DNA from 3 places in the Lactococcus sp. LG606 genome. Region 2 is predicted to be linked to each of the others. Evidence: predicted binding sites of a transcription regulator. Region 2 holds the regulator's gene; each other region holds the start of a gene.

What was found. The regulator Rex, encoded in region 2, represses fermentation and respiration genes when NADH is low (regulators of the CRP and FNR family bind a similar motif). The targets are predictions, from matches to a motif close to TTGTGAANTANTTCACAA.
Region 1: the regulator Rex is predicted to act here: its motif matches at 2,410-2,427, upstream of J0J35_RS07780 (alanine dehydrogenase).
Region 3: the regulator Rex is predicted to act here: its motif matches at 3,147-3,164, upstream of J0J35_RS07080 (class II fructose-bisphosphate aldolase).

Annotation. Positions count from the first base shown of each region.
Region 1 covers NZ_CP071301.1:1,578,336-1,583,226, reverse strand. Annotated here, with positions in the region: gene J0J35_RS07800 (Gfo/Idh/MocA family oxidoreductase) at 1-656, opposite strand, end outside; gene J0J35_RS07795 (hypothetical protein) at 653-802, opposite strand; gene J0J35_RS07790 (S-ribosylhomocysteine lyase) at 817-1,296, opposite strand; gene J0J35_RS07785 (aldo/keto reductase) at 1,416-2,261, shown strand; gene J0J35_RS07780 (alanine dehydrogenase) at 2,440-3,534, shown strand; gene tdcB (bifunctional threonine ammonia-lyase/L-serine ammonia-lyase TdcB) at 3,559-4,566, shown strand; gene J0J35_RS07770 (glycine C-acetyltransferase) at 4,794-4,891, shown strand, end outside.
Region 2 covers NZ_CP071301.1:762,404-767,294, forward strand. Annotated here, with positions in the region: gene J0J35_RS03755 (LysR family transcriptional regulator) at 18-911, shown strand; gene J0J35_RS03760 (redox-sensing transcriptional repressor Rex) at 1,064-1,717, shown strand; gene J0J35_RS03765 (ArsC/Spx/MgsR family protein) at 1,780-2,109, opposite strand; gene J0J35_RS03770 (class C sortase) at 2,200-3,996, opposite strand; gene J0J35_RS03775 (pilin N-terminal domain-containing protein) at 4,123-4,755, opposite strand; gene J0J35_RS03780 (SpaA isopeptide-forming pilin-related protein) at 4,757-4,891, opposite strand, start outside.
Region 3 covers NZ_CP071301.1:1,422,064-1,426,954, reverse strand. Annotated here, with positions in the region: gene J0J35_RS07090 (YDG domain-containing protein) at 1-663, shown strand, start outside; gene thrS (threonine--tRNA ligase) at 1,114-3,054, shown strand; gene J0J35_RS07080 (class II fructose-bisphosphate aldolase) at 3,211-4,107, shown strand; gene J0J35_RS07075 (YcjF family protein) at 4,467-4,891, shown strand, end outside.

The sequences.
Region 1 (4,891 bases), 820 kb from region 2:
TCGGTGTAAAGCAAGTTTACAGAGAAGTAATCATCTACAGCATTTGAATCGCGTGTTGAACGAATATCGTATTGTACATCTTTTGGCTGTCCAAAGAGTGAAACCATTTGGTCAACCATGTGTACACCATGGCCATACCAGGCGCCGTCAAAGTTCTTACCAGAAGTCGCATCATTAGGGCGATAATGATCCATGGTTACAGTGATGTCAAGCAAATCTCCTAGGTAACCCGCATCCAAAACTTTTTTGATTGTCAAAAAATCACTGTCAAAACGACGGTTTTGGAAAGGCATAAAGAAGAGCTTCTTTTCTTGAGCGATACCAACTAATTCTTCGGCTTGTTCTAACGTTTCTACTAGCGGTTTGTCACAGATAACGTTTTTTCCACCCAGTAAAAGCTTTTTACTGGTTTCATAGTGTGCAGCACCTGGAGTGACGACAATGACTAAATCAATTGAATCATCTTGAATAATATCATTGATGTCTGTTGAAAAAATAGTTCCTTCAGCCTCAAGAATAGCTTGCTCAGGACGTTTGCCTAGGCTACGGTTGACAATGCGCGCAATGTTGAAGTGCTCACGGATTTTAACATAAGGAATATGATAGCGATTGGTGGACTTCCCAAAACCAACATAAGCAATGTTTAACTTTTTCATGCTTTCTTCTCTTTTTTCTTTTTCGCTTGGTGTTGTTTTTTTAATTCTTCGATTTTTGACAATTTATCTGTCTTTTTATTTGAATTTTTTTCGTGGAATTTTTGGACAGAGGCTTGCCCTTTATAATCTAATTGATACTTTCCCATGGTTCTCTTTCTCTCTATTTTATAAGGCGACGTTCGAAAGCATCTGAGGAGATACCTTCACTTAAAATTTTCTTCGCCCATTCTTTTGCTGAAAATAATGAGTGATCGCGATAATTTCCACATTCTTTTTCGGCAACCCCTGGGACATTATCCCAAGTGAAACTGTCTCCTGCGAGCTCTTCCAAAGATGAAGTGATCACTTTAGCAATCTCCTCAGCAGTTGGTTCGCCCCACATAATCATATGGAAGCCAGTACGACATCCAAAAGGAGAAAAGTCAATCATGCCATCAATACGGTCACGAATCAAACTTGCCATTGAGTGTTCGATAGTATGTAGCCCACTTGTCGGGATTTCACCGTGATTAGGTTGCACAAAACGGACATCAAAGTTGGTGATAATGTCACCTTTAGGACCAGTCTCTGTCCCAATTAGGCGCACGTAAGGTGCTAAAACTTTTGTGTGATCGAGCTGGAATGATTCTACTTCAGCCATATTTTCTACCTCCAGTATTCTTAGTATTCTTCTATTTTACCATTTTTTGAACCAAAATTTTTTTGTCTGACCTCGTAAAGTGATAGAATGAAGCTAGAAAGTAAAGAAAAGGAGAAATTATGTCACTTACAGAAACTTACACTCTCGCAAATGGTATGACAATTCCAAAAGTTGGTTTTGGAACATGGCAATCTAAAGATGGTGAAGAAGCATATCAAGCTGTAAAAACGGCCTTAGAAGTTGGCTACCGTCATATTGATACAGCAGCTGTCTATGGCAATGAAGAGTCGGTGGGACGCGCGATTAAAGACAGTGGAATTGCTCGTGAAGACTTGTTTATTACAACAAAGCTTTGGGCTGTTGGTACAACAGAAGATGCCCGAGCAGCACTAGATGAAAGCTTGGAAAAACTAGGTTTAGACTATGTGGACCTTTATCTTATTCACTGGCCAAATCCAAAAGCGTTTCGACCAAACTTTGCAGAGCGTAATGCTGCGGTTTGGAAAGCAATGGAAGAAGGCGTACGGAACAAAAAAGTTCGAGCTATCGGGGTGTCTAACTTCCATCCACGTCACTTAGAACCTTTATTGGAAGTTGCTGAAATTAAACCTGTTGTCAACCAAATTATGGTTAATCCTTCGGATCAGCAAGAAGAGGTTGTAGCTTTCAATAAAGCACACGATATTTTGACAGAAGCTTATAGCCCACTTGGCACAGGTAAAATCTTTGCGGTTACTGAATTGGCGGATATTGCAGATAAATATGGTAAAACAGTTGCCCAAGTCGTTTTACGTTGGAGTTTACACAAAGGTTATCTTCCTTTACCTAAGTCTGTGACGGCAAGCCGTATTAAAGAAAATGCGGATATTTTTGATTTTGATTTGACCGAAGAAGATATCGCCTTTATTGACAGCCTTCATGGGAAAGCAGGTCTGGCACGCAATCCAGACGAAGTGGACCACTAAAATAAATTTAAGGACATTCAAATTGTAAGATTTGAGTGTCTTTTTTTATAATTGACAGAATATAGACAGGAAGAATAATAAAACGTTAAAAAAGTGTTTTATTTCACAATAATAATTGCTAAATGAATATGAAAGTGCTATCATTTAATTGATAAAGAATTCACAAAGGAGAAACAAAATGAAAATTGGTGTAATTAAAGACCCAAAACAAGGTGAAGCACGTGTAGGGATGACTCCAGAAAACGTAAAAATTCTCGTTGAAGCAGGTAATGAAGTACTTGTCGATAGTAATGCTGGTGCAGGTTGTGGTTTTACAAATGACCTTTATGAAGCGGCTGGAGGACAAATCGTCGATACAGAAACTGCTTGGGAAGCAGAGCTGATTGTTAAAGTCAAAGAACCAATGGAATCTGAATATAAATATTTCAAACCAGGCCAAATTATTTGGGGATTCTTACACTTGGCAGCCAATAAAGCTTGTGTGGAAAAAATGATGGAAGTCGGTGTAACAGCTATTTCCGGTGAAAATATCTCAATCAATGGTGTGCTTGAGTTGCTTAAACCAATGTCAGCTATTGCGGGACGTCGTGCAGTTAATATTGGGCAATATTATCTTGAAAAACAACATGAAGGGGAAGGAATTCTTCTTCCTGGTATTGAAGGTATCGAGGCTGGTACAGTTGTTATCTTCGGTGGAGGTAATGCTGCAGAAAATGCTGCCGATATGGCTGTTGCTTTGGGATGTAAGGTTATTATCATTGAACTTGGTGATGCGCGTATCGCCCAACTTAAAGAACGCTATGCAGGAAAAACAGTTGAAATCGTTAAATCAACAACAGAAGCATTGGAAGAAAATATTAAACTTGCAGATGTCTTTATCTCAACAATCTTAATCCCTGGCGCTAAACCACCAAAATTAGTCAAAGAATATATGGTTAAATCTATGAAACCAGGTTCTGTTATCGTGGACATCGCTATTGACCAAGGGGGAACTGTTGAAACAATCGATCATGCAACAAACCATGCGGATCCAGTCTTCATCAAACACGGCATAATTCATTACGCTGTGCCAAATATGCCAGGAGCAACACCTCGTACAGCGACAATTGCTTTGGCTCAGGGCAATATCTCTTTCCTTAAGGATATTTCAGTCAAAGGCTTAGATGAGGCGCTGAAATCAAAAGAACTCTTATCTGGGTTGAGTGTTTATAAAGGAAAAGTTGTTTCTAAAGCACTTGCTGATTCAATTGATGTCACTTATACGGAACTCTAAAAAGAAATCTAAGGAAAAAGAATTATGCCAAATTTAGCAAATCTGCCAATTACAATTAAAGATATTAAAAAAGCTCAAAACACTGTTAAACAATATGCACGTGAAACACCCTTGATTCAGTCAATGTTCTTGACTGCTAAAACAGGTGGCGAAGTTTACTTGAAACTTGAAAATATGCAATTAACAGGCTCATTCAAGTTCCGTGGCGCTTTCAATAAGATTGCTCAATTATCTCAAGAAGAGAAAGATCGTGGAGTGATTGCGTGTTCAGCAGGGAACCATGCTCAAGGTGTGGCTTTAACTTCCAAACTTCTCGGTATCAAGAGCATTATTGTTATGCCAAAAGGTGCACCTCAAGCTAAGGTTGATGCCACACGTGGCTATGGTGCAGAAGTAATGCTTGAAGGTGAACAGTTTGATGACTCAAAGGCCTTTTGTGAGGCTTACGCTAAGGAAAATAATATTACGTATATTCCTCCATATGATGATGCAGAAGTAATGGCTGGACAAGGAACAATCGGTCTAGAAATCTTAGATCATCTGTGGGATGTTGACACAGTATTGGTGCCAGTAGGCGGTGGTGGTTTGATTTCAGGTGTTGCGGTTGCCTTGAAATCTTTTAACCCTAATATCCAAGTTATTGGTGTGCAAGCTGAAAATTGCCATGGTATGACTGCATCTTTTAGAGAACGTAAGAAAGTGCACCATGATGAAGCACCAACGATTGCAGATGGCTGTCATGTGGCTTATCCAGGTGAATTGACTTTTGAAGTAGTCAATCAAATCGTTGATAATATGGTTCTTGTAACGGAAGCAGAAATCGAATTAGCCATTAAAGATTTGATTCAACGTACGAAAATTGTGGTGGAAGGTGCTGGCGCTCTTGCAACAGCAGCTATTCTTTCAGGTAAAGTTGATGATTATGTGAAAGGCAAAAAAGTTGTTTCTATCGTTTCAGGAGGGAATGTTGACTTGGCCCGTATTGAAGATGTTGTGGATCATTTTCTCATTGCCAATGACAATGATCAATAATTCTTAAAACAAAAGGACTTTGAATTTCAAAGTCTTTTTTTGTATAGTTCAGTCTTTTTTTAATCGTGAGATAATTTACTCTGATATCACGAAATTCACAAAGACATGTAATTTAAATTAAAATTTAATCAAAGTGCAAAAAATTCTTGCATGAGTAAAAAAAAAGTGTTAAACTTACTGTAAACGGTTACAAAACGTGTAACTAAAAATTGAAAGAAGGTTATAGAATGACTTCAAAAGTTTTAACACAGTTCCTCGAAAATGGGCTTGGAGACCTTAAACAAAGGGGTTTGCTCAACACAATTGACGTTTTAGATAGCGCTAA
Region 2 (4,891 bases):
AAGGAGCGTTTAAACTAATGAACTTGCATGATTTCGAGTACTTTAATGCCTTAGGAGACTTGTTGTCTTTTACTGCTGTTTCTAATCATTTTGGAGTAAGTCAGCCGACAATTACCTATGCTGTAAAGAGATTGGAACAATATTATAACTGTAACTTAATATACAAAGATCCTTCTCACCGGACAGTTGTCCTAACAGATGAAGGAAAAATATTGAAGATTCATATCGAAAGTATTTTAGAAGAGTTGGCACTAACGCAAAGAGTCATCGAGCATTCTAAAAATCATCAAAATCATATTGGTTTTCCTCCTATCATTCGAGCAAAAATCCTGGCTCAACTCTTAAACGATAAGGATGCGATTAGCTTTTTATCGAAATTTGATTTAGTATCGGGTGGCTCGGAGGAACTTCTGGCCAAACTTATCTCCGGCACAATTGATTTTAGCCTTATAGGCAGTATTGCTCCCCTGATGCACCCCAACCTTTTTGTGAAGCTACTTTATCAACGCGAATTTTATATCTTTGTTTCTAAAGATAACCCACTTGCCTCACGTCAAGAAATTTCATTTAAAGAAGCTTTGGATTATCCTTTTATCCTGCTTGATGAAAGCTTTGTGCATATGGAAGCTTTCCAAAATTTAAATGAAAAATACAAGAAAAAAGCAAAAGTGCTCTTTAATTTTTCTGATATCCATACTATTGGCCAACTGGTCAACTCAAATGTTGGCATAACCTTGATGACCGATTTTCTTCCTTTTGCCGATATGGATAGTCTAATAAAGATACCACTAATACCTGAAGATAAGCAAATTTTTCATGTTCAATATGCCTATTTAAGAAGTACACTGCTCAATGAGGACTTGAAGGAATTGATTCGTTTGCTTGATGAGCTAAATGAAAAAATAAATTGAAGTGAAAAGAGAATTTTTCTCTTTTTTCTTTGTTAATTTTTCTCCATTTTTTTCACAAACTTTCGCCAACCGCATAATTCCGGAAAGAATTGTTTGACAAGCCCCCCTCAAAAAAGGTAAAATATTCACAAAGACTATGTAAAGGAGATAACATGGCTGGCTCCCAAGTTAATAAACAACTACCTAAGGCAACGGCAAAACGTTTGCCTCAATATTATCGCTTGTTCAAACTTTTAGTTGATGAACAAGTAACACGCACAAACTCACAACTTATTTCGGAAAAAATTGGTGTGGATGCAGCGACGATTCGTCGCGATTTTTCACTCTTTGGTGAGCTGGGACGTCGAGGCTATGGCTATGAAACACGTGCTTTACGTGATTTCTTTGGAGAATTACTCGGACAAGATCAAGAAACGCATATCGCACTCGTTGGAGTCGGTAACCTTGGACGCGCCCTTATTAATTATGAATTCCAAAACCGCAATAAAATGCGCGTTACCCAAGCTTATGATGTTCCAGAAAATCCACTCGTTGGTACAACAACTTCTACAGGTGTTCCTATCTACGACATCGCTGACTTCTCTAAAAATATTAAAAATTCAAAAATCAAAACAGCAATTATTTCTGTAAATAAAGAGAACGCTCAAGAAGTCGCAGACATCCTAGTTAAATCAGGTATCAAAGGTATTCTTAACTTTTCACCTTTGCGCTTGCAAGTTCCAGAAGACGTTGTCGTTCAGTCGATTGACTTAACGAAAGAACTACAAACTCTCTTATTCTTTATGTCAAATAAGGACATCAAATAAAACAAAAAAGCCTGATTTAAAAAATCACGCTTTTTTTTAATAGTTTCATCTTTTTATGAATATCACAAGTCAGATAAAAATTTACGATATTCTCTCGGAAAAAAACGCCGTATTTCATCAGAATTATAGCCAACCAGGTAATTATTTTCATCTAAAATGATTGGTGTTTTAAACAGTGACGTATTTATTTTGAGATAATACAGCGCACTGTGGAGCTTCATATCTGCTATTTTTTCCAACTCTTCTTCATTTTTAAGATTAACTCTTTCTGGATTTTTGATTAATTCATTTATCCCTTCTGTCGTTAGTATTAAAAGTCTCAGTAAATCATCTACAGTTATTTGACTTATGTTTTGCTTTTCAAAATTAATACCGTAACGTTCAAACCACATGAAAGCTTTTTGACTGGATTTACACTTGCTTCTATAATAAATTTTTAATATGCGCCACACCTCTTTACTATTGTATTTATTATTTGGAGATTAAATAAAATTAAGAAATAAGATAGGTAATACCAAGAGCAAAAAGAATGGAATCATTACTTGCATTGGATCTGAAATAATATGTGCTGCCAAATCCATTGAGAGCTGTTCAAAAGGAGATATGGGGCTTGTTTTTATCAAATTATCACCAGATACATTCCCAGTCATACTTAAATTCATTGTCTTACTGCTGTTATCATTTAAAGGACTCGTTTTTGTTAATCGTCCTTGAACTAAACGGCGATATATTGTACCCACATTTCCCTCACAGCGGATGAGTGTTAGGATTGGTGTTCCTTTAACATCGCTATTAACCACATCGACTTGTGTATCCTTTATGACTTCATTTTTAATCACTTGGTACTCATAAACATTCTGAAAATCAGTCGCATAGACTTTATCGCCTTTAACAAGGTTACTGATGCGATTAAAAAGAACATCGACATTTTTGTTTGTATTGACATTATAAATATTGTGTGCCAGAAGCACGTAGTTGCCTTTGCCTAATTTTTGTCCTTGCCGATATGTTGAAGCGCCGGTCATCAAATTTGTTTGACTTATCCCGGCCAATATGGGCAAGTTTACTTCTTCTTTTGGAATATAAAGCTTACCTATACCATTATCATTGACAGTCTGTTGCAGATTTTTCCTACTTTCAGCAAAATTAGTAACATTTACACTGGCAATTTTACTCTCATCATAATCAGCTTTGAGTATCTTATCTGGATTATAGGCGGACAATTCGTGTTGCTTTCCCACATTAATATTAGGTAAGGAGGATTGTGTTTGCATTCGGAAATAGCCGTAAATGGCGAAACCTAAAATAGAAATCATGATCACTAACATCACAACAAACATGCCACGTGTCACCATTATCAAATGACGAATACGTGTCATGGCTCGTGCCGAAATTTCTGGGTCCTTCTTCCGCGACTGTTTCAAGAAGATACGATACAGCAGAAAGAGAAGAATGAACAAGAGGAAACAAAGTCCCAATGATCCCAAGACAACAGTTTGATAAGTCCAAATATTACGCTTACTTGTCTTCTTAGATATGGCTTCTTTATAAGGAATTCGTTTTCCATTCACAAGGAGGCGATATGTGTTAATTCCTGGTGGTGTACATGTTAAGAGTGTCACGCGATCTTCACCAGGAACGATTTTCACCTTGTCCACTTCACTCGGAAGAACTTCTTGAAAAGAATCAATTTCATAGGCGAGTTTTTTACCTAATATATTAATAAAGAAGATATCTCCTTCTTTCAGATTTTTGATATCTGTAAAAAGAACTTGGTTTTCTAATCCACTGTGTCCACTAAGTACAGCCCGCGTATTCTTTCCCCCAATCGGCACAGAAGACGATTCAAAATGCCCCACGCCTTTATCTAGAGTGCCATAAGAAGTCCCGTGATAAAAGGGAAGATTATTGACATTGATAGCTGGAATGTCAATCGTCCCCATTACTGGAGGATTACCGTTAGAGATAACCTTGCTGTAATCTACTGGATGACCAACTTTTCCTTCTTGGCGATCAAAGATATATTGGTTGTATTTTTCAGCTAAAGCCCACTGCTCATCACGTTCTTTTTGACTCATCTTTTTCAAGCTATCATTGTAGCTACTGGTTGCGACAGACCTTTGTTGGTTAGCCAAGTAATTACCAATGATTGGGTAGATAAGAATTCCAATACCAATAAAAATCAATAGAAAGGCAAAAACAAGGAGGGGAGAAACTCTTCGCCTTTTTTGATCTAATGGGACAGCCTTATCCCTTTTACTTTTTTGTTTCTTAATCAATTTTCTCTCCAACTTTTCTTCAAAGTTTTATTTGTTCTTGAAAAAATATAAGATTGAAGTCCTGCATACCATCCGGCTTGTATTCTACTTCAATCTTATTTTTTCAAGGGTTATTGTGTGTCACACTTATTCGTGTGCTTTTTTCGTCCACCACAGTCCACTGAAACCCACAACTACAATCACGCTTATCATCGCGATGATAATTTGATAGGATCCAATATTACCACTTGTATCAGGTAATTTATCTGGCAAATTATTGTCCGGAATTTGCGGTGTATCCGGTAAAACCATACTTGATTTTGGATAAATATAGACTTCATTTATCAAACCATTTGCATTTTGCATGGGAAGGGAAACTAAAACAGGCGACATTGGTGTTGGTACTTGCTCACTTTTTGCTTCAGTGACTTGATACACACCACGGGGAAGCCCTGTTAATTCGGCTTCGCCTTGAGCATTTGTTGTGACCCTTTGACTGAAGGCATCAGTACCTTGAGCGGTCACATAAGTATTCATTTCCGTTTTAGTCATGCGTGTAATTGTATACTGTACACCTGCAAGACGTTGAAGATCTTCTGTACCGCTTGTGACTGGTGTTCCATCATGAGTTAGCTGACTTTCTTGACTGTCACTCAAATTATATTTAATAATATGAATACCATAACTTCCAGGAACTTCTTGGGCTGCAACATTTGAAGCAAATCCAAAGGATAGAAAGACTGACAAAGCAGCTGCTAGAGTAAAAATGTATTTTTTCATTTTAAGCTGCCTCCTTACTATTTTTTCTATGACGATAAAAGAGACCACCACCAAGTCCAAGCATTCCCAGAACAACAAGGCTAAGCGCAATCAAGAGGCCAATGCCTGCTTTTCCACCTGTGAAAGGTAAGATTGA
Region 3 (4,891 bases), 660 kb from region 2:
TCCAACTTCATTGGTCAGCAAACGGTTAATGGACTGCCCGATGCAAATGCCAATATTCAACCGCAATATACCGCTGGTCTCCTCGAACATAATATTGAATTTGGCTTAAGAGGTGCAGAAAGTGGCAACTATCAACTCGTTGGAGAGCTGCCAAATATTGTGACAAGGATTAGTCAGGCGCCTGGTCCGGATTTAAGTTTAGCAGTAGAAAGTAGAGGAGAGACTGCGATACGTGTTCAACCTGCAAATATTCTGCAAGATAATACACCAGCACCACCAGAAATGAGCGTGTTACGTGAAGCAGATAATGACTTCACGATTGTTTATACAATTAGCGATTCGCCCGATATGAGTAGAATTGAAAGTTATAGCGAAAATCCAGAAATCTGGCAAGAAGGACGTGACTTTGAAGGTTTGGAAGCAGATACAACTTACTACATCTTTGCTCAATCTATTGAGACACGGAATCACTACCAAGGCCCTATCACAGAAGCTTTAAGTGTTAGAACGTCAGTACCTACTCTATCTCGGGAAAGAATTCCTGCACTTGGTGATTCCGCAATAGCTATAGGAACTTTAGGTTTAACTTTAAGTGCTAGTGCCATATATCTGGCTAAAAAACGACGTAAGCGAGGCACAGACGGCGGAAAAAGAAGAAAGTAGATTTACTATATAAAAGCATCATTGTTCTTTTTGGTAAGTGTATTTTAAGGTTTTCAGTTAATTAAAAGGAAACCCAAAGAAAAAATAAAGATTATTTTCTAAAAAATCAAAAAACTTACTCAAAAGGACTTGACAAAAGATAAAGAAAATCCTAAAATGGTCATTAGAGACAAGTCTTTAACCAATTCTTTCCAAGAGAGCGAGTGTGTGGTGCGAACTCGTATTGTGATTGCTAAAGATACCACTCTGATAATTCTTTCTGAGAACAGAAAGCGTGGCTGACACGTTACGTCAAAGATGAGATATTTTTGAAGCTTTTTATGCCGAAAAAATTAAGAAGGTGGTAACACGCAGATCGCGTCCTTTAGAGGGAGTTGATCTGCGTTTTTTTATTTCCTCAGTGCTCATCCCCAAAACTAAAATATGTTAACAAAAAAATTGGAGGCTTATATGATTAAAATCACTTTCCCAGATGGTGCTGTCAAAGAATTTGAGGCAGGCATCTCAACACTTGAAATTGCGAAATCAATCTCACCTGGTTTGGCTAAAAAAGCCTTGGCTGGTAAAGTCAACGGCAAACTTATTGACGTGACCCGTCCAATCAAAGAAGATGCAACTTTTGAAATTGTAACACCGGATCATGAAGATGCTTTTGGTTTACTTCGTCACTCTGCAGCTCACTTATTTGCTCAAGCAGCACGTCGTCATTTTCCAAATATTCACCTTGGTGTAGGTCCAGCTATTGAAAATGGTTTCTACTACGATACTGATAATGAAGAAGGACAAATTTCAAACGATGATTTGGAAAAAATCGAAGCAGAAATGCGTCGTATCTCCAAAGAAAATTTCCCTTCAATTCGTAAAGAAGTAAGCAAAGAAGAAGCGAAAGAAATCTTTGCTGGTGATCCTTATAAGCTTGAGCTTATCGAAGAACACAATGAAGATGAAGGCGGCTTGACAATCTATAGTCAAGGCGAATACACAGATCTTTGCCGTGGCCCACATGTGCCATCAACTGGCTTTATTAAATTCTTCAAATTGCTTAATGTGGCAGGAGCTTACTGGCGTGGAAATAGTGATAACGCGATGATGCAACGTGTTTACGGTACTGCTTGGTTTAATAAAGAAGACCTCGAAGAAAACTTGAGAATGCGTGAAGAAGCGAAAGAACGTGATCACCGTAAGCTCGGTCGTGAGTTAGATCTCTTCTTCAATGAAGCTTCTTTGGGAGCAGGTACAGCTTACTGGCTTCCAGATGGAGCAACTATTCGCCGTACAATCCAACGTTTCGTAGAAGACCGTGAAATCGCTGCAGGCTACTTGCACGTTAACACACCAAACTTGATGAACTTGGATATTTATAAACAATCAGGACACTGGCAACATTATCATGAAGACATGTTCCCACCAATGGATATGGGTGATGGCGAGCAAATGGAGCTTCGTCCAATGAACTGCCCATCGCACATTGCTATCTATAAACACCACGTACACAGCTACCGCGAATTACCTATCCGTATCGCTGAGTTCGGTACAATGCACCGTTATGAAAAATCAGGCGCACTTTCAGGTCTTCAACGTGTACGTGTGATGCAACTGAATGATGGTCACACATTTGTGACACCTGATCAAATCCAAGAAGAATTTGGAAAAATTCTTGAATTGATTATGGAAATGTACCGTGATTTTGGTATCGACGATTACAGCTTCCGTTTGTCATATCGTGACCCGGAAGACACAGAAAAATATTTCCCAGACGATGCAATGTGGGAAAAATCACAACGTATGCTTAAAGCAACAATGGATGATATGAATCTTGACTACGTTGAAGCTGAAGGCGAAGCAGCCTTCTATGGACCAAAATTGGACATCCAAGTTAAGACAGCTTTAGGTAATGAAGAAACACTTTCAACTATCCAGCTGGACTTCCTTAACCCTGAAAACTTTGACATCACATATGTTGGTGCAGATGGTGAAAAACACCGTCCAGTTATGATTCACCGCGGTGTAATTTCAACTTTGGAACGCTTTACAGCTTACTTGATTGAACTTTATAAAGGTGCGTTCCCAACTTGGTTGGCACCTACTCAAGCAATCATCATTCCTGTAAACAACGAAATTCATGCCGATTACGCATGGGAAATCAAAAAACGTCTCCAAGAAAAAGGATTGCGTATCGTTGTTGATGAATCAAATGAAAAAATGGGTTATAAAATCCGTCAAGCCCAAACACGTAAAGTTCCTTATCAAATCGTTGTGGGTGACCAAGAAATGGCAGATGGCACTGTAAACATTCGCCGTTATGGTTCAACAGATACTGAAGTTATTAGCTTGGATCAATTTATCGAAAATATTCAAGAAGACGTAGCTAACTACAGCCGTACTAAATAATAAAAAGAGAGGGAACTCTCTTTTTATTTGTCATTACCATAGGTTTTATTTTCTAAAAAAACCAGAATACAAGCGCATTCACGACTTATAACTAGAAAAATAGTTCACAAAATGCTATACTAAGACAGTAATAGAAAATATTCGGAGGAATTTGAAATGGCAATCGTTTCAGCAGAAAAATTCGTACAAGCCGCTCGTGACAATGGTTACGCTATCGGTGGTTTCAACACAAACAACCTTGAATGGACTCAAGCTATCTTGCGCGCAGCAGAAGCTAAAAAGACTCCAGTACTTATCCAAACTTCAATGGGTGCTGCTAAATACATGGGTGGTTACAAAATGTGTAAACTCCTCATTGAAACTCTTGTAGAATCAATGGGAATCACTGTACCAGTAGCTATTCACCTTGACCACGGTCACTTTGATGACGCTTTGGAATGTATCGAAGTTGGTTACTCTTCATTGATGTTTGACGGTTCACACCTTCCAATCGAAGAAAACCTTAAACTTGCTGAAGAAGTTATCACAAAAGCTCACGCTAAAGGTATCTCAGTTGAGTGTGAAGTTGGTTCTATCGGTGGTGAAGAAGACGGTATCGTCGGTGAAGGCGAACTTGCTCCTATCGAAGATGCAGTAGCAATGGCTAAACTTGGTGTTGATTTCCTTGCGGCTGGTATCGGTAACATCCACGGTCCTTACCCAGAAAACTGGAAAGGTCTCCACATCGATCACTTGACTAAATTGAACGAAGCACTCGTTGAAGCTATGGGCAAAAATGTTCCTATCGTATTGCACGGTGGTTCAGGTATCCCTGACGATCAAATCCGCGAAGCAATCGCTAACGGTGTAGCTAAAATCAACGTAAACACAGAATGCCAACTTGCATTTGCAAAAGCAACTCGTGAATTCGTCGTTGAATTTAACGCTAACGAAGCTGAATACATGAAGAAAAAACTCTTCGACCCACGTAAATTCTTGAAACCTGGTTTCGACGCAATCACTGCATCAGTTGAAGAACGTATCGACGTTTTCGGTTCAGCAAACAAGGCGTAAGCCTTGTTCTGCGAAGCAATCTCTGATTGTGAGCAAACAAATATAGTTTTTGATTTGCGAAGCAATCTCTGATTGTGAGCAAACCAATATAGTTTTTGATTTGCGAATCAAACTCTGATTGTGAGCAAACCAAGATTAATCAGTTTTTTGAAATATGATTAAAAGAACGCTTGTCGCTTTTGGCAAGCTTTTTTTGTGTGAACTTAGGAGTAGGAAGTAAGTGAAGTCAGATTGAGTCAAAAATTTGAAAGAAAATGTTAAACTTAAAGAAGAGCAAAGAACATACGATTTGCAGGATAAATCTGATACTTAGATCGATGAAGCTCAGACAATAAATAGTGAAGAAATGAGGGGGAGAGATGATAGGAATAAAAAAACGTAAGAATATAGAAGTTTCAAAAGAAATGAACGGACAAATACCTCAAACGGTAAAAAAATCTATAAGTAGTGATAAAGCTTCTAAGGTTCATAGAACAATTCACGGAGCCTCAATCACTGCTGCGGGCGTAGGTGCTCTACCGATACCTATTGCGGATGCTTTAATTTTAGTACCTATTCAGTTAAAGATGCTGAAAAATATTTATAATATTTATGATGTGAAGTTTAGTGATAAATTTGTCGTAAACTTTATAAGGGTGACATTGATTCCGTATATAGGAAGATCATTGGCTACTTTGATTCCAGGTGTAGGTAGTGTGGTCAATGCTTCGATAGCTGCGGTAATCACTGAAGCGATTGGCTGGAGTGCAGCTGCTTCATTAGAAAAAGGCATCGATATTACGAA